DNA from 4 places in the Streptomyces sp. NPDC051664 genome. Region 4 is predicted to be linked to each of the others. Evidence: riboswitches for the same ligand, from Rfam matches in the RefSeq annotation. Region 4 holds a riboswitch; each other region holds the start of a gene.

Region 1 (4,206 bases), on a different contig from region 4:
TCGCCTTCTCCTTCGCGCCGTTGTACTGCTCGGTGGCGACCTCCGCCTCGTGGTACAGCCGGTCCACCTTGGCCTTGACCTGGGCGGGGGTGAGCTGCGGATCGGCGTGTGCGGCGCCCGGCAGGGCGGCAGCGGTTGCGGCCCCGGCGAACGCGAGGGTGGCTGCGGTGCGGGCAGCAGAGCCGGTACACGGGCGCTGCTTGGGTTTCCGATGCGCTGCCACGGGGGCGGGGCTCCTTGCTGTCGACTGCCCGTCGGGGCCTACCGGCGGGCCCGCGGAGGTCCGGCGGCGACGCCGGCAGGGGGAGCCGCGCGCCGCCGGACTCTTCGGCGGGGTGACCGGGCCGCCGCCCGGGTGCGGAGCGCCGGTGAAGCCGGTCACCTGGATAGGGACGCTAAACCCGGGGCACGAGGAAGAGTCGTAATGACGGCTATTGCCCGAATTTGGCGCGGCGATGTCATCAAGTGATCGGAGAAAACGCACCAAAGTCAGGCAATTGGTGCAGATATAAGTGAAACACCAAGGAGCCCCCACCTCGCCGGAGAGCGGTGCTATGGCCCCGGCTAGGCTGCGGCCCCATGGACGTACTCATCAATGTCTTCGTCGCGCTGCACATCATCGGTATCGCCGCACTCCTGGGCGGCTTCCTGACCCAGATGAAGGCGATGGGGGCGGGCACGGCCCGCTTCGTCCCGGCGATGCTGCACGGTGCGCTGACCATGCTGGTCACCGGTATCGCACTGGTCGGGCTCAACCAGGCGGACGACCAGCCGGTCAACAACATCAAGATCGGTGTGAAGCTGGCGGTCCTGGTCGTGATCCTCGCGCTGGTGTACGTCAAGCGGGACGAGGAGAAGGTCGAGAAGGGCGCCTTCGCGGCGGTCGGCGGGCTGACGGTCGCCAACATCTTCATCGCGACACTCTGGACCTGAGCCGACCGCTGCCGCCCGGGCCGGTCCCTGTCCTTCATGGCGCGAGCCCCCGCCGGATCCTTCCGGCGGGGGCTCGTTGCTGTCCGGGGCCGCGGCTACGCGGGCCGCACGCTGCCGTAGATCGGCATGTAGTAGATCGACTCCTCGCGGACGTTCGCGCCCGGCTTCGGAGCGTGGATCATCATGCCGTCGCCCTTGTAGATGCCGACGTGGCTGATGTCGTCGTAGAAGAAGACGAGGTCGCCCGGCTGCAGATCCGCCGTCGCGATCCGTGTGCCGATCTCCACCTGGTCCCAGGTGGTACGGGGGATGTCGACGCCTGCCGCCTTCCAGGCGGCCTGGGTCAGCCCCGAGCAGTCGTAAGACGACGGACCCGTCGCGCCCCAGACGTACGGCTTGCCCAACTGGGCGCGGGCGAAGGTGAGGACCTTGTCGGCCTTCGTGGTGGCGCTGCTGTCCGATCCGGTCGCCGTTCCCGTATCGCCGCCCGTTCCGGCCTGCTTCGCGGCCTCCTCGGCCTTGCGGTCCGCCTCGGCCTTGGCGGCTGCCTGCTGACGGGCCAGCTCCTCGGCCTTGCGCTTGGCCTCCGCTTCCTTCTTGCGCTCCAGCGCCGCGAGCCGCGCCTTCTCCTCGGCCGTCAGCTTCGACAGCATCGCGCGGGCCTCGCCCAGCTTCTTCTGGACGTTCTCCTTGCTGGTCCGCAGCGTGGCCTGCGACTCGGTGAGCGTCTCCAGGCTCTTCGTCGCCTCGGCGCGCTTCTTCGACGCCGCGGCCTGCTGCGTACGGAAGTCCGTGACCGCCTTCTGCTGCCGGCCCGCCATCCGTGCCATCAGCTGGTTCTGGTCGAAGTACGACTGCGGGTCGTCGGCCAGGAAGAAGGTGGCGCTCGGTGCGATGGAGCCGGTGCGGTACTGCGCCGCCGCGTAGTTTCCGAGCGTCCTGCGCGCATCGTTCAGCTTGTCGGCACGCTTTGCGACTTCGTCCAGCAGCGCGTCGACCTTGCCCCGCTGTGCGGCGGAGGCCTCCTTCGCCTGGTTGTACTGCTGGGTCGCGGTGCCCGCCTGCCGGTAGAGGTCGTCGACCTTCTTCTGTACGTCCTCGATGCTGGGCTTCGGCGAGGCCGGGGCGGCCGTGGCGCTCTGCGTGGAGAGCAGGGTCACACCCGCCAGGGCGGCCGTCGTGAGCCCGACGGCGGGCGTGGTGGAGCGCACCCGGGTGCGCGGTTTGCGATGCGACGCCAAGGCCGGCATCTCCTTCCGTGGACCGCCTACCGGGTTAGCTGTCGGGTTCGGGCGGAACGGAAGGCTGCCCTACGGTCCGGATGTGTAGATATGGACCGATTCACCCCGGTGATGCGTGTGGGTCCCCGGCTCCGAACTTCCGCGAGGGCAGCCCGGATTCGGCGCGGGAGCCCGCTCGGCGTGGTTCGCCTCAGGGGGTACGGGCCGCCCGACCGAGCACGCTAGCCAACCCGTGGTGCTGCTGTGAAGGTTGATGTTCGATATGCCCGATACATTTTCGTGACCTTGGCGACGGGGATGGGGATGCGGGCCGGGCGACCCCTCCTCCCTTACGCGGTGTGGCTGTGCGCTCTCCGTATGTGCCCGTGCGCCGGGTGCGGTTCGCCATGCGGCCGCACGGTGTCGGTGCGGCGGCCTAGACTCGTCAAGCGATGAGCAGCCTCTTTGACGACAGCTTCCTGGCCGGCCTCCAGCACTCGGAGGAAGAGCCCCCGCCGCCCCCCGAGGACTCCGCACCCGAAGCGGTGCCGGAGAACCTCTTCGCGGGCGTGTTCGACGTGCCCCCGCCGCCCAGGGACGCGTACTACCGGGACGGCGCCCACCGCCCCGTCATCGACGCTGCCGCCCTGCTCGACGGGTTGAACACCGAGCAGCGCGCCGCCGTCGTGCACGCTGGGTCGCCGCTGCTCATCGTCGCCGGGGCCGGCTCCGGCAAGACCCGGGTGCTCACCCACCGCATCGCCCATCTGCTGGCCGAGCGCGGGGTGCACCCCGGCCAGATCCTGGCGATCACCTTCACCAACAAGGCCGCGGGCGAGATGAAGGAGCGCGTCGAGCAGCTCGTCGGACCGCGCGCCAACGCCATGTGGGTCATGACGTTCCACAGCGCCTGCGTACGGATCCTGCGCCGCGAGTCGAAGAAGCTCGGCTTCACCTCGTCGTTCTCGATCTACGACGCCGCCGACTCCAAGCGGCTGATGGCCCTGGTCTGCCGCGATCTGGACCTCGATCCGAAGCGCTTCCCGCCGAAGTCGTTCACGGCGAAGGTCTCGAACCTGAAGAACGAGCTGATCGACGAGGAGACCTTCGCCGGGCAGGCCGCGGACGGCTTCGAGAAGACGCTCGCCCAGGCCTACGCGATGTACCAGTCCCGGCTGCGCGAGGCCAACGCACTGGACTTCGACGACATCATCATGACGACGGTCCACCTGCTCCAGGCGTTCCCCGATGTCGCCGAGCACTACCGCCGCCGCTTCCGGCACGTCCTCGTCGACGAGTACCAGGACACCAACCACGCGCAGTACACGCTCGTACGCGAACTGGTGGGCCCGGCCGGACCGGCCGACGCCCCCGCCGAGCTGTGCGTCGTGGGTGACGCGGACCAGTCGATCTACGCCTTCCGCGGTGCGACCATCCGCAACATCCTCCAGTTCGAGGAGGACTACCCGAACGCGACAACGATCCTGCTGGAGCAGAACTACCGCTCCACGCAGACGATCCTCTCCGCGGCCAACGCGGTCATCGAACGCAACGAGAGCCGCCGCCCCAAGAACCTCTGGACGAACGCGGGCGAGGGCGCCCGGATCACCGGCTATGTCGCCGACACCGAGCACGACGAGGCGCAGTTCGTCGCCGACGAGATCGACCGGCTGACCGACGCGGGCGACGCCAAGGCGGGCGATGTCGCCATCTTCTACCGGACGAACGCACAGTCCCGTGTCTTCGAAGAGATCTTCATCCGCGTCGGCCTGCCCTACAAGGTCGTCGGCGGCGTGCGCTTCTACGAGCGCAAGGAGGTCCGGGACATCCTGGCCTACCTCCGGGTCCTCGCCAACCCCGAGGACACCGTCCCGCTGCGCCGCATTCTGAACGTGCCGAAGCGCGGCATCGGCGACCGCGCCGAGGCGATGATCGACGCCCTGTCGCTGCGCGAGAAGATCACGTTCCCGCAGGCGCTGCGCCGCGTCGACGAGGCGTACGGCATGGCGGCCCGCTCGGCCAACGCCGTCAAGCGGTTCAACACGCTGATGGA
Region 2 (4,206 bases), on a different contig from region 4:
TCCCAGAAGCTGCTCGGGCGGGAGCCGGCTCCCCCGTGGGACACGGTGGACTGGGACGCCGATCCCGACTGGGAGTGGTCCTCGGCCGCCGGGGACACCCCCGAGCAGCTCATGGCGCTCTGGCAGGACACTGCGGTCCGCTCCCGCGCCAACGTCCGGCAGGCGCTGGCCGAGCATGGCGTCGGACACCTCGCGGCGTTCACCAACTCCCGCGGGCAGTCACCCAGTCTCCGGCGTCTGCTGATCGACCTCATCGAGGAGTACGCACGCCATGTCGGACACGCCGACCTCATCCGCGAATCCATCGACGGGCTCGTCGGAGAGGACCCGCCACGATGAAACCGACACTCTCGGACAGGCCGGTTCCGGTAGCGGCGGGGTGGTGATGATGTCAGGCATGGCCCAGCCGATCTCGGATGACCAGCTCGCTATCGTCCCCGCCGACGAAGCATCGTGGGACGACCTGCAGACGATCTTCGGCACCACGGACTATCCGTCCATGTGCCAGTGCCAGCGCTTCAAGATCAGGGGCTCCCAGTGGGGTTCGGTCCCCCTGGCCGAACGTGCCGAGCGCCTGCGTGAGCAGACCGGTTGCGGAAATGCCGGTGCTCCTTCGACAAGCGGTCTCGTCGCCTATCTGGACGACGAGCCGGTCGGATGGTGCGCGATCGAGCCCCGGACGTCCTACCCCCGCCTGCTCCGCGCCCGCGTCCCCTGGACCGGACGGCAGGAGGACAGGACCGACGACAGCGTCTGGGCCGTGACCTGTTTCGTCACCCGCAAGGGCTTCCGTCTGCGCGGCATCACGTACGCACTCGCGCGCGCCACGATCGGCTTCGCGCGCGACCGCGGGGCCCGCGCGATCGAGGGCTACCCGATGATCACGCGGCCAGGGGTGGAAATCACCTGGGGCGAACTCCACGTCGGCAGCCGTGACGTTTTCGCCGACGCAGGGTTCGTCGAGGTGAGCAGGCCCACACTCAGGCGGGCCGTCATGCGGATCGACTTCTGATGGTCGCCCGCGCGCCGCTGATCGCGGCGGTCGCGTGTGCATCCATCGGGCAGAGACAGGAACGGGTGGCGAGGCCCCCTCGGACCTCGCCACCCGTCACTCCTGAACCGGCATCAACGCAACCGGGCGTCAGTACGCCCCGAACACGTTGTCGATCGAACCGTACTTGGCGGCGGCATAGTTGCACGCGGCCGTGATGTTGGCGACCGGGTCGTAGGGGTCCATCGACGTGCCGGGCACGTGGTAGGCCTTGAACGTGGGGTCGATGACCTGCAGGAGCCCCTTGGACGGCGTGCCCTTGGCGGCGTTCGAGTCCCAGTTGTTGATGGCCTTGGGATTGCCCGAGGACTCGCGCATGATGTTGCGGTGGATGCCGTCGTAGCTGCCGGGGATGCCGTGCTGCGCCATGACGGCCAGCGACTCCTTGATCCAGCCGTCGAGGTCGTTCGTGTACGTCGCGGGCTTCACGGCGGCGGGAGTGGCACTGCTCGCGGCCGGCTTGGACTCGACAGCCGCGGTCTCGGCCTTGGCACCGAGGGTCAGCTTCATGCCCGGGCTGATCAGAGCGGGGTTGGCTCCGATGACCTCGCGATTGTCCTGGTACAGCTGCTGCCAGCCGCCAGTCACGGAATGCCCAGTGGCGATCTTGTAAAGGGTGTCACCGGCTATCACGGAATAGACGGAGGGCGTAGCCTTCGCGGCGGAAATTCCCTTGGCAGGGGCCGCAGCAGGCGCCACAGTCTTTGCGACGGTGGCGACGGACTGCGCCGGCGCTGCCGAGGCAGCGGTCGCACCGATCACAGGAAGTGCGAGAGCGGCTCCGCCCGCGCCCACGGCGATGAAGCCGCGAGTCAGCGAACCGGACTTACGACGACGGTGGTTACCCGTTGCGGGCATGATGCGTTCCTCTCCGGCGCCTACGAGGTGAGCTGTCGGGTTCAGGCTGGAGTTGCCTGGCCGTATGGGAATACGGCTTCACCCCTAGCCGTTCCGGATACCGGATCGGCTGCTTACCTGGGTCCCCCGCTCCTGCCGTACGTGAGTGGTCGGATTCCCGGACGGCGGCAGGATTCGGCGTTCCATCCGGATTGACGGTGACCGTAAGCGAGAAACTCCGACCTGAACAAGCCCCCACTTTTCGATCACAATTCATTTACAAGATCGAGTCGGGGAATTATCGGCAATCCATGCCCGCCCGCGAAGCCAAATTCCTTCGCGCAGAAGGGAACCGAGCGGTACGCCGTCGCGTCCGCGGTCCCGGAAAGTGACTCTCGCCACTTAGTCCGAAAAGGGCGATTTGCCCGACAGGCAGGACCTCGGCCTGTGCGAGTCATGCATTCGCCAGCAAAGAGAGCAATTTATCTCTATTGCCAAAATTGGGACATTCGAGACATTGGCGGGCGGCCGAGCGATGCCTTCGCCTCGTCGGGGCGGACGTCCCCCCGCGGGAGGCGACAGCGCGTCACGCATCTCCACCGGCTGCGGCGCACAGGCGGCCGCACTCCGGCCAGGTCGCGCAGGCTCACACGAACGACGGTCCCGATGGGCGCAGGAGGTGCCGCACGCCTTCGGCATGGCCGTCACGGTGCGCAAACGCCCTGCCCGCCCACCGGGGCCGTCCGGAAGCGCAAGCGGCGTGCCGGCGATGGAGGGCCGGGGGCTGATCTCCGTGTCGCTCTCGCCGCGAAGCATCGCCCGGCCCACCGGCTTGCTGCATACCGGGCGTCCGGACGAGGCGCATCGTGATCGCCATCGCTAAGGGATGTCGAGGGGCTCCGGCCGGATGAACCCGACGTAGCCTTCGAAGGCTGCTGAATCGATCTTCTTCAGCTTCTCAACAAAGCGGGCGAGCTTCGCAAGATCCCTCTCTTCATCCTCTTCGGACGAGTACCCCTTGGGCCCGTCCGCTTCGCGGAGGAATCAGGAATCGGTCACACGGCAGGCCGCAGCAATGCAGCGAGACCTCTGCTCGGCGTTGCGGGACAGCTCTTGATGACAGTCGACGCCTCGGCTGCTCATGCGAACCATCCTGATCCTGCGCGTCGAAACCAGCGGTGTGCGCACGCCCGCCCCGGAAGCAATACGGTAACCCCCCACTTGCCGCCCTGCGTTGATACAGAGATCGCTGGAAGAAGGGGAAGTGCCACGGAGTCGAGAGACGCACATTCCACCACTCGACTCCTTCCACCCATAATCCTGTCCAACTCGATCGATTCATCACAGGAGACGCCGTGTTGAATCACGCCCCGTAAGTCGGAATGAGCTCGCTACCCCTTGACGCCTGCTGTGTTCCCACATTGCGCGGCCCTCGTAATCGATTCGGCCCGGCATAAATTCCGTCGCGCATCAGGTACGTTGCGACGGAGCGGGGGCAGGGTGCATTCCGGGACGGTCGAATCAGTCAATGCCCCCTGAATCCTCATCAGATTCCCTCCAGATCCACCCTGTTCACTGCATGAACGGGCAGCTGTACCGGTTGCGGACAGGAGTAGGGCTCCGGTCCAGCTGCCTCCCCTTTGCACCCCGACCCGGTTGCCCCCGGATCCGAACGACGTAGGCCTTCCGCCTAGGATCCGGATGCCTGATCATCTCTTTCCATGCGCATGCCAACGATTCACCGAAGATTCCGCCATCGGGCGTTGCTCTGGGCCGTCGCCGCGAGCCTGGCACTCACCGCCACCTCAGGAGCCCCGGCCGGGGCCGACGCCCCGGCGCCCGGCCTGTCGCAGACCCTTGACCAGATTCTCAGCGACACACGGCTGAACGGCGCCCAGGCCGGAGTCGTCGTCAGGGACGCCGAAACCGGGCAGACGCTCTATCAACGCAACGGCGACGGCCGCCTGGTGCCCGCATCCAGTACCAAGCTTCTGACGTCGACCGCGGCCATGGCGCTGCTCGGCCCCGACTACCGGTTCAGCACCGATGTACTCGCGGACGGCTCCCGCCACGGGTCCGTGGTCCGGGGCGACCTGTATCTTCGCGGCACCGGCGACCCCACGATGCTGGCCGAGGACTACGACCGGCTGGCCGCCACGGTCGCCGCATCCGGGATCCGCCGGATCACCGGCCGACTGGTCGCTGACGACACCCGGTTCGACAGCAACCGGCTGGGCGCGTCCTGGGCGGCCGACGACGAGTCCGCCTACTACTCGTCGCAGATCTCTCCACTGACGGTGGCCCCGGACACCGACTAC
Region 3 (4,206 bases), on a different contig from region 4:
GAGACGGGGCTGCTGGAGACCGGCATCGAGGAACTGCTGCGGTACGACGGCCCGGTGGAGCTGGCGACCTGGCGGTTCGCCACCGAACCGCTGGTGCTCGGCGGGCAGCGGATCGCGGCGGGCGACCCCGTACTGGTGGTGCTCGCCGCCGCGGACCGGGATCCGGAACGGTTCGCCGACCCCGACACGCTCGACCTCTCCCGGCGTGACAATCAGCACCTCGGCTACGGTCACGGCATCCACTACTGCCTGGGGGCGCCGCTCGCCCGGCTGGAGGGACAGGCCGCGCTGGCCACGCTCCTGAGGCGCCTCCCGGACCTGCGCCTTGCGGTGGAACCTACCGATTTGCGGTGGCGCGGGGGGCTCATCATGCGCGGACTGCGCACTCTTCCCGTGGAGTTCCATCCCGGACATTGCTCCGGTGAAGGTGACGCTCTGTCAACTCCGTGACTTTCACGTGATCTGTACTGCATCGACTTGTGACAAGCGTTCGACTGCCGCTACGTTCACCGTTCGACTCACCAGTCACTTGTCAGTCACACGGAAGGCAACCCCATGGGCTCCGCGAACGGCAGACACCGTCGCCCTCGTCAGGCACCCGCCATCGTCGTCGCCGCAGGCGTCACCGGCTCTGCCATCGCCATCCCGCTGCTCGGCGCGGCCGGTGCGCACGCGGCCGACGCCACGACCTGGGACCGGGTCGCCGAGTGCGAGAGCGGCGGCATGTGGAGTGCCGACCTCGGCAACGGCTTCTACGGCGGTCTCCAGTTCTCGCAGGACACCTGGAAGTCGTACGGCGGCGAGGCGTACGCCTCGCGTGCCGACCTCGCCAGCCGCTCGCAGCAGATAGCGGTCGCCGAGAAGGTCCTCGACGACCAGGGGCCACGGGCGTGGCCCAGCTGCGCGGTGATCTCCGGGCTCACGGTGGACGGGACGCTGCCGGGTGTCGACCCGGGAAGCCTGCTGTCGGCCGACCCGACGGAGAGTGCGGACCCGTCCGACGAGGCGTCGGACGAGGCGAGCGCCACGGGCGGATCGAAGTCGTCGTCCGCCAAGTCGTCGGAGAAGTCGTCCGGCGAGACGTCGGGTCGGACGTCGGGCCAGGCATCGAGCGAGCCGTCGGCCGATGTGCCGGATACGTCGGGTTCAACCGACTCGTCCCGCTCGCCCGGTTCTTCCGGCAGCGAGACGGGCGGTAAGCATCGTGGCGCGCCGGCCCCCGAGGTGAGCCAGGGCATGGGACCGGGCGGTGACCGAGACTCGGGCCGCCATGCTTCCCGCGGTAACAGCGACGGGCGCGACACGCGCGACTCGGCCGCCGACGGCACATACACCGTTCGGCCGGGCGACAACCTCTGGGCGATTGCTGATGCACAGAAGGTTCATGGCGGATGGCCGGCGCTCTACGAGGCCAACAAGAGTGCTGTCGGCGACGACCCGGATCTCATTCTTCCTGGCCAGAGCCTCGATCTCGGTGTGAAGGCGGAGTGAGACCGGTCTGATCAACGGCTTAAATCACCCCAGAAATCGGGGTAGTTCAGAGGCCTATGTCCACTTATGCGTAAGTGAGACATGGGTCTCTTTGCGTTAATCGGCGTGTCTCGTCTGCCAGGCCTGTCCGCATTGCCCCCCACCTGCGAAAACGATGAACGGCCGGACGTGGGTAGGGGATGATTGTCAGTTATGTCCGTCTTTGAATGTGGGGGTTGCGTGCGTTTACGGTCGGAACCGCTCGCACCGCGGGCCCCGTCGACCGTCACGCCGAATCCTGCCGTCGGTCGAAGGGAACAGACGCGTAAAGCGCCGTAGGCAGGAGCGGGGGACCCAGGTAAGCGCCGGGCCCGATGGTCGAAAGACCGTCAGGACCGGCTTGGGGTGAAGTCGCACGCTAGGACATGCGACCGGGCAACTCACTTGGCCCGAACCCGACAGCTCACCTCGTAGGCGTCGGTGAGGAGAAGTTGCATGCTGCTGAACAGCAAGGGCAAGCACCGTCGCCCGTCCAAGGCCGTCCGTGTGGCCACGCTCGCCGGTGTCGCCGGTGCCGCCATCGCCGTTCCCCTGATGGGTGCCACGGGCGCCTCCGCCGCCTCCGTCGCCACGTGGGACGCCGTCGCCCAGTGCGAGTCCGGTGGTAACTGGTCCATCAACACCGGCAACGGCTACTACGGCGGCCTGCAGTTCTCGCAGTCCAGCTGGGCTGCCGCCGGCGGCACGCAGTACGCCCCGCGGGCCGACCTGGCCACCAAGGCCCAGCAGATCGCCATCGCCGAGAAGCTCCTCGACATGCAGGGTCCGGGTGCCTGGGGCTGCGCCGGCGCCGGCAACCTGACCAACGACGGTGTCGACCCGGGCGTCGACACCGGCTCCGCCGCCGCGAAGCCGGCCGCACCGAAGCCGGCCGAGCACACCGAGGCCCCCACCGCCTCCCGCTCGGACCGCGGCACCGCCCCCGAGGCCGCGAAGACCGTCACCACGCCGACCGGACAGAAGGTCGCGAAGGGTGACGGCGAGTACAAGGTGAAGGCCGGTGACTCGCTCAGCAAGATCGCCGAGGCGCACAAGGTGAAGGGCGGCTGGCACCAGCTGTTCAAGCTGAACAAGAACATCGTCAAGGACGCCGACCTGATCTTCCCGGGTCAGCAGCTCCACCTGACGAAGTAGTACGAGCCTCAGCAGAAAAGCTCTCTCCTCCCTGAGCACCTCGACCCGGCGCGGATTCCCCCGTACGCGCCGGGTCGGGGTTTCTGCGCTCACCGTTCGACTGTTGTGGTTACTGATCAGTAGATTTCTGAATTTTGCCCGTCTACGGGTGCCCTTGGGTCCTTTTTCGTCCCAGGAGACGGGCGGTCGCCGAACGCAGTGGGCCAAGGCGGTTAGGCTCTTGGCGCAAGGCCAAAGCGACCCTGCACAACCAGCGTCATATCCCAGAAGGAGATGCCTCGTGCCGTCCATCGACGTCGTCGTAGCCCGGGAAATCCTCGACTCCCGCGGAAACCCCACGGTCGAGGTCGAGGTTGGCCTCGACGACGGCAGCACCGGCCGTGCTGCCGTTCCGTCCGGCGCCTCCACCGGTGCGTTCGAGGCCATTGAGCTTCGCGACGGTGACCCCAACCGTTACCACGGCAAGGGCGTCGAGAAGGCCGTCCTCGCCGTGATCGAGCAGATCGGCCCGGAGCTCGTCGGCTACGACGCGACCGAGCAGCGGCTGATCGACCAGGCGATGTTCGACCTGGACGCCACCGAGAACAAGGGCTCGCTCGGCGCCAACGCCATCCTCGGCGTCTCGCTGGCCGTCGCGCACGCCGCCTCCGAGGCCTCGGACCTGCCGCTGTTCCGCTACCTCGGTGGCCCGAACGCGCACCTGCTGCCCGTCCCGATGATGAACATCCTCAACGGTGGGTCGCACGCCGACTCCAACGTGGACATCCAGGAGTTCATGATCGCCCCGATCGGCGCGGAGTCCTTCTCCGAGGCCCTGCGCTGGGGCGCCGAGGTCTACCACACGCTGAAGAAGGTCCTGAAGACGAAGGGCCTGTCGACCGGTCTCGGCGACGAGGGCGGCTTCGCGCCGAACCTGGAGTCGAACCGCGCCGCCCTGGACCTCATCCTCGAGGCCATCAAGGAGGCCGGTTACGCCCCGGGCAAGGACATCGCGCTCGCGCTCGACGTCGCCGCCTCGGAGTTCTACAAGGACGGCAAGTACGAGTTCGAGGGCAAGTCCCGCTCGGCCGCCGAGATGACCGAGTACTACGAGGAGCTCGTCTCCGCGTACCCGCTGGTCTCCATCGAGGACCCGCTGTACGAGGACGACTGGGCCGGCTGGAACGTCATCACCCAGAAGCTCGGCGCCAAGGTGCAGATCGTCGGCGACGACCTGTTCGTCACCAACCCGGAGCGTCTGGCCCGTGGCATCGAGGAGGGCTCCGCCAACGCCCTGCTCGTCAAGGTCAACCAGATCGGTTCGCTGACCGAGACCCTGGATGCCGTCGAGCTGGCCCAGCGCAACGGCTTCAAGTGCATGATGTCCCACCGCTCCGGTGAGACCGAGGACGTCACCATCGCCGACCTCGCCGTCGCGGTGAACTGCGGTCAGATCAAGACCGGCGCCCCGGCCCGCTCGGACCGCGTCGCCAAGTACAACCAGCTGCTGCGCATCGAGGAGATCCTCGACGACGCGGCGGTGTACGCGGGCCGCTCCGCGTT
Region 4 (4,206 bases):
GGGCAGGGAAAGCCCGTGCGTGCACGGGGCAGGAGACCACAGGGCGCACTGCCCAGGACAGCACAGGGCGCGCCGGGCAGGAGACCACAGGTGGGGATGGCGAAGGAGCTGCGCGGGGGGCGGGCCAGGAGGCGTGCCAGAGGGCGTGCCGTGGTGCGCGGCGGGGCCTGGTGGTTCGTCCGTGCGCTGCCGTTTCTGATGATCGTCGGTGGGCTCGTGTTCGACTACCTCAGCCCACCGCCCTTCACCGCCGTGCCGATGTTCGTGGCCGCTCCGTTGATCGCCGCACCGTTCTTCTCGCTGCCCAGCACCGTCCTTACCGGCGTCGCCGCGATTTTCTCGATCCTCGCACTGAGGTTGTCCAGCGGCACTCTGCTGCACATCGTGCCGTCCATCGAGCTCTCCACCGTGATCACGGTCTCGGCCCTCGCCGTCGTCATCAACCAGGTCGTACGCCGCAGCAACGAGCAGCTGGCTTCGGCGCGGGTCATCGCGGAGACCGCCATGCGGGCCGTGCTGCCGACGCCGTCCGAGCGGATCGGGGGGCTCCATGTCGCCGCGCGGTACGAGGCGGCCCAGGCGGATGAATTCGTCGGTGGCGACCTGTTCGCCGTGGCGGAGAGCTCGTACGGCGTACGGCTCGTGGTCGGGGACGTGCGGGGCAAAGGGCTTGAAGCGGTCGGGACGGTGGCGGTGGTCATCGGCGCGTTCCGGGAGGCCGCCGAGCAGGAGGATTCGCTGGAGGGTGTGGCGCGGAGGCTGGAGCGGGCGCTGGCGCGGGAGGGGGCGAGGCAGGGCGGGATCGATCCGGTCGAAGGCTTCGTCACCGCCGTGCTCGCCGAGATCCCGCCCGGTGCGGCCGAGGTGCGGATCGTCAACCGCGGCCACCCCGAGCCGCTGCTGCTCCACCCCGACGGCTCACTGGACGTGTTGTCGCCGACGGTGCCTGCGCTGCCGCTCGGCATGGACCTGGGGGTGTGGACGGACCGGGCCGACGTGTGGGAGCTGGCCGCCGGGATGACGCTGCTCGCGTACACGGACGGACTCTCCGAGGCGCGCGACGTCCAGGGGGTCTTCTACGATCCCGCGGCCAGGTTGCGCGGGCGGATCTTTCCCGGGCCCGAGGAGCTGCTGTCCGCGCTGGCCGACGACGTACGGCTGCACACCGGCGGCAGGTCCACCGACGACATGGCGCTGCTCGCGGTCGCACGTCCCGCGCAGGGGCAGCCGAAGCGGCGCAGGACTGTGAAGATCGTGGGCCGGGATGCGAGTGAGGAAGGGCTGAGTCGGTGAAGCGGCTTCGCAGGGCGATGCCACCGTGCGTAACCGAAAGGCCTCGCTCCGCATAACATTTGATGCAACGTCAGAAAACGGGTGGTGGTCGAGTGGCGATCAACTCGCCCGTTTCCGCCCGATTGTGTCCCGTAAAGTCCAGGCCAAAGCCGTTAACGATCAGTGGGAACGGCTTGGAATCGGAGCCGTCCGTCTATTAACGTTCGATAACGCAGCGCGGTTGTCCCAGCCGTCGTCAGTGGCGGCACCGTGCGCGAGCGCCGAATTCCGCAAGGGAACCGGGGAACCACCTACATGGGGTGAATCGGACACCTGTGTCTCGTGAGAGGCAGAGGGATCCGTAGGAGACCTTCCTGCTCCGAACCCGTCAGCTAACCCGGTAGGCGAGAAGGAAGGAAAGGAGTGCGCCCCCGTGGCGTCCAACAAGCCTGCCCCCGAAGCCCCCTCCCGGTTCGGCTCCGACTTCACGACCGAGTACGGAACCGAGCAGCGAACCGATTTCGGCGCCGAGTTCACCACTGAGTTCGCGACCGAAGGTTTCGGTGAGACCGACCGGGCGTGGGAGGAATGGAACCCCACCGAGGAGTCCGTCCGCCCCGTACGCGGCAGGCACCGCGTCGTCAAGCAGCGCAACGGGCTCGCCCGCAGCTCCACGGTGCTCGGAGTCGGCGTCATCGCGGCCGTGGGCGCGGGTGGCATGGCCACCGCGCAGAGCAAGCCGCCGGTCTCCATCTCCCTTCCCGACTCCCTCGCGGACAACCTCCCCGACGCCAAGTCCCTTCCCGGCGTAGGCGCCCTGTTCTCCGACGAGTCCGCCACCGACCAGGCGAAGTCCGCGGCTGCCACCGCCCCGCTCACCAGTGCCGGCATCACCACCGCCGAGGCCGAGCAGGGCACCACCGACGCCGGCGAGGCGCTGCGAGCCCGCATCCTCCAGCAGGCCGAGCAGCAGCAGAACGCCGCCGAAGCGGAGATCAAGGCCGCTGAGGAGAAGTCCGCGGCGGAGAAGGCCGCCGCCGAGGCCAAGGCGAAGCAGGACGTCGCAGAGGCCAAGGCCGCCGCCGAGAAGAAGAAGGCGGAGGAAGCGGCAAAGGCGAAGGCCGAGGCCGCACGGCTTGCCAAGCTCGCCGCCTCCTACGCCATCCCCACCTCCTCGTACACGATCACCTCGACCTTCGGTGAAGCCGGTTCGATGTGGTCCTCCGGCTACCACACCGGCCTCGACTTCGCGGCGCCGACCGGCACCCCGATCAAGGCCGTCCACACCGGCACCGTCAAGTCGGCGGGCTGGTCCGGTTCGTACGGCTACCGCACGGTCCTGGAGCTCGAGGACGGTACGGAGCTGTGGTTCTGCCACCAGTCGTCGATCGACGTCAGCGTCGGCCAGAAGGTCACCACCGGTGAAACCATCGGCCGTGTCGGAGCCACCGGCAACGTGACCGGACCCCACCTCCACCTCGAGGTCCACACCCCGGACGGCACCGGCATCGACCCGATGACCTGGCTGCGCGACAAGGGCCTCACCGTCTGAGCCCGCGCCGGTTCTCCGGCCCCTCGAACCCGGCGGTCCTGACGCCCCCCCCGACGTCAGGGCTGCCGGTCCGCTGTCACCCGGTACTTGCGACGCCGGTGCGGATGCCCGTGCGGACCCACTTTCATCCCCCGGTACGGAATAGCCGGGGCGGCGGAGTCCGTTGATCCATTTATGACTTCTCTTCGTAAGCTCGGCTCTTCCGACCTCCAGGTCTTCCCGCTCGCGCTCGGTGGCAACGTCTTCGGCTGGACCGCCGACGAGACGCAGTCGTTCGCCGTACTCGACGCGTACGTCGCGGCGGGCGGCAATTTCCTGGACACCGCTGACGCGTACTCCGCGTGGATCCCCGGCAACGAGGGCGGCGAGTCGGAGACGGTCATCGGCAAGTGGCTCGCCGCACGCTCCAACCGTTCCGACATCGTCGTCGCCACCAAGGTCGGCGCCCACCCCGCGTACAAGGGGCTCTCCGCCGCCACCATCAAGGCCGCGGCCGAGGAGTCGCTGCGCCGGCTGGGCACCGACCACATCGACCTCTACTACACGCACTTCGACGACGAGACCGTCCCGGTCGAGGAGATCATCACCGCCCTCGACCAGCTGGTGAAGGACGGCAAGGTGCGCGAGATCGCCGCCTCCAACATCAGCCCGGAGCGGCTCCAGGCGTCCTTGGACTTCTCCGAGCGCGAGGGGCTCGCCCGTTACGTCGCCCTGCAGCCGCACTACAACCTCGTCTCCCGCGACACGTACGAGGGTGAGCTCCAGGAGACGGCCGCCCGCGCCGGGCTCGCCGCCGTCCCGTACTTCGCCCTGGCCTCGGGCTTCCTCACCGGCAAGTACCGTCCGGGTGCGTCGGTGGAGAGCGCGCGGGCCGAGAAGGCCGGCCAGTACCTGGCGTCGGAGCGCGGCCAGAAGGTCCTGGCCGCACTCGACAAGGTCGCCAAGGAGCGCGGCGCCGAGGTCGCGACCGTCGCCCTGGCCTGGCTCGCCGCCCGTCCGACCGTCGCCGCGCCGATCGCCTCGGCCCGTACGGTCGAGCAGGTGCCCGCCCTGGTGGCGGTGGCCGACCTTCAGCTGACCGAACAGGAGCTGGCGGAGCTCACCGAGGCATCGGCCTGAGCCCTCACCAGGAGCGCGGCGGCGGGACGCTGCCGTACGGCGGCCGGGCATACGGCTGCTGGGCGTGGGGTGGCAGATACGGGTTCGGGCGGTAGCCGCCGTACTGCGGGTGCGGGGCCGGCCCCACAGGTATGTACCGGGGGCGCAGGCGGCCCGTTGCCTGCGCCGCGTACGTCAGCGCGGGTCCGGCCACCTCCCTGCGCTGCCAGAGATGGTGCAACAGCTCCAGCTCGCGTGCCACGAAGTCCGGGTCCGCGGCCCCG

Evidence for each region. A riboswitch is a leader RNA that binds a small molecule or an ion and turns the genes downstream of it on or off. The one in region 4 is predicted to bind cyclic di-AMP.
Region 1: another riboswitch for cyclic di-AMP. It lies ahead of ACIA8E_RS16455 (NlpC/P60 family protein); the one in region 4 lies ahead of ACIA8E_RS15205 (M23 family metallopeptidase).
Region 2: another riboswitch for cyclic di-AMP. It lies ahead of ACIA8E_RS25170 (transglycosylase SLT domain-containing protein); the one in region 4 lies ahead of ACIA8E_RS15205 (M23 family metallopeptidase).
Region 3: another riboswitch for cyclic di-AMP. It lies ahead of ACIA8E_RS19560 (transglycosylase family protein); the one in region 4 lies ahead of ACIA8E_RS15205 (M23 family metallopeptidase).

The regions. Positions count from the first base shown of each region.
Region 1 is NZ_JBITCU010000007.1:232,618-236,823, forward strand. Features, by position in the region: gene ACIA8E_RS16445 (NlpC/P60 family protein) at 1-223, opposite strand, end outside; gene ACIA8E_RS16450 (hypothetical protein) at 580-933, shown strand; gene ACIA8E_RS16455 (NlpC/P60 family protein) at 1,029-2,183, opposite strand; cyclic di-AMP (ydaO/yuaA leader) riboswitch at 2,182-2,348, opposite strand; gene pcrA (DNA helicase PcrA) at 2,606-4,206, shown strand, end outside.
Region 2 is NZ_JBITCU010000014.1:103,246-107,451, forward strand. Features, by position in the region: gene ACIA8E_RS25160 (DinB family protein) at 1-339, shown strand, start outside; gene ACIA8E_RS25165 (GNAT family N-acetyltransferase) at 398-1,012, shown strand; gene ACIA8E_RS25170 (transglycosylase SLT domain-containing protein) at 1,142-1,909, opposite strand; cyclic di-AMP (ydaO/yuaA leader) riboswitch at 1,914-2,099, opposite strand; gene dacB (D-alanyl-D-alanine carboxypeptidase/D-alanyl-D-alanine-endopeptidase) at 3,610-4,206, shown strand, end outside.
Region 3 is NZ_JBITCU010000009.1:250,175-254,380, forward strand. Features, by position in the region: gene ACIA8E_RS19550 (cytochrome P450) at 1-450, shown strand, start outside; gene ACIA8E_RS19555 (transglycosylase family protein) at 556-1,491, shown strand; cyclic di-AMP (ydaO/yuaA leader) riboswitch at 1,792-1,962, shown strand; gene ACIA8E_RS19560 (transglycosylase family protein) at 1,966-2,664, shown strand; gene eno (phosphopyruvate hydratase) at 2,945-4,206, shown strand, end outside.
Region 4 is NZ_JBITCU010000006.1:365,840-370,045, forward strand. Features, by position in the region: gene ACIA8E_RS15200 (PP2C family protein-serine/threonine phosphatase) at 97-1,293, shown strand; cyclic di-AMP (ydaO/yuaA leader) riboswitch at 1,542-1,694, shown strand; gene ACIA8E_RS15205 (M23 family metallopeptidase) at 1,706-2,824, shown strand; gene ACIA8E_RS15210 (aldo/keto reductase) at 2,999-3,943, shown strand; gene ACIA8E_RS15215 (PrsW family intramembrane metalloprotease) at 3,948-4,206, opposite strand, start outside.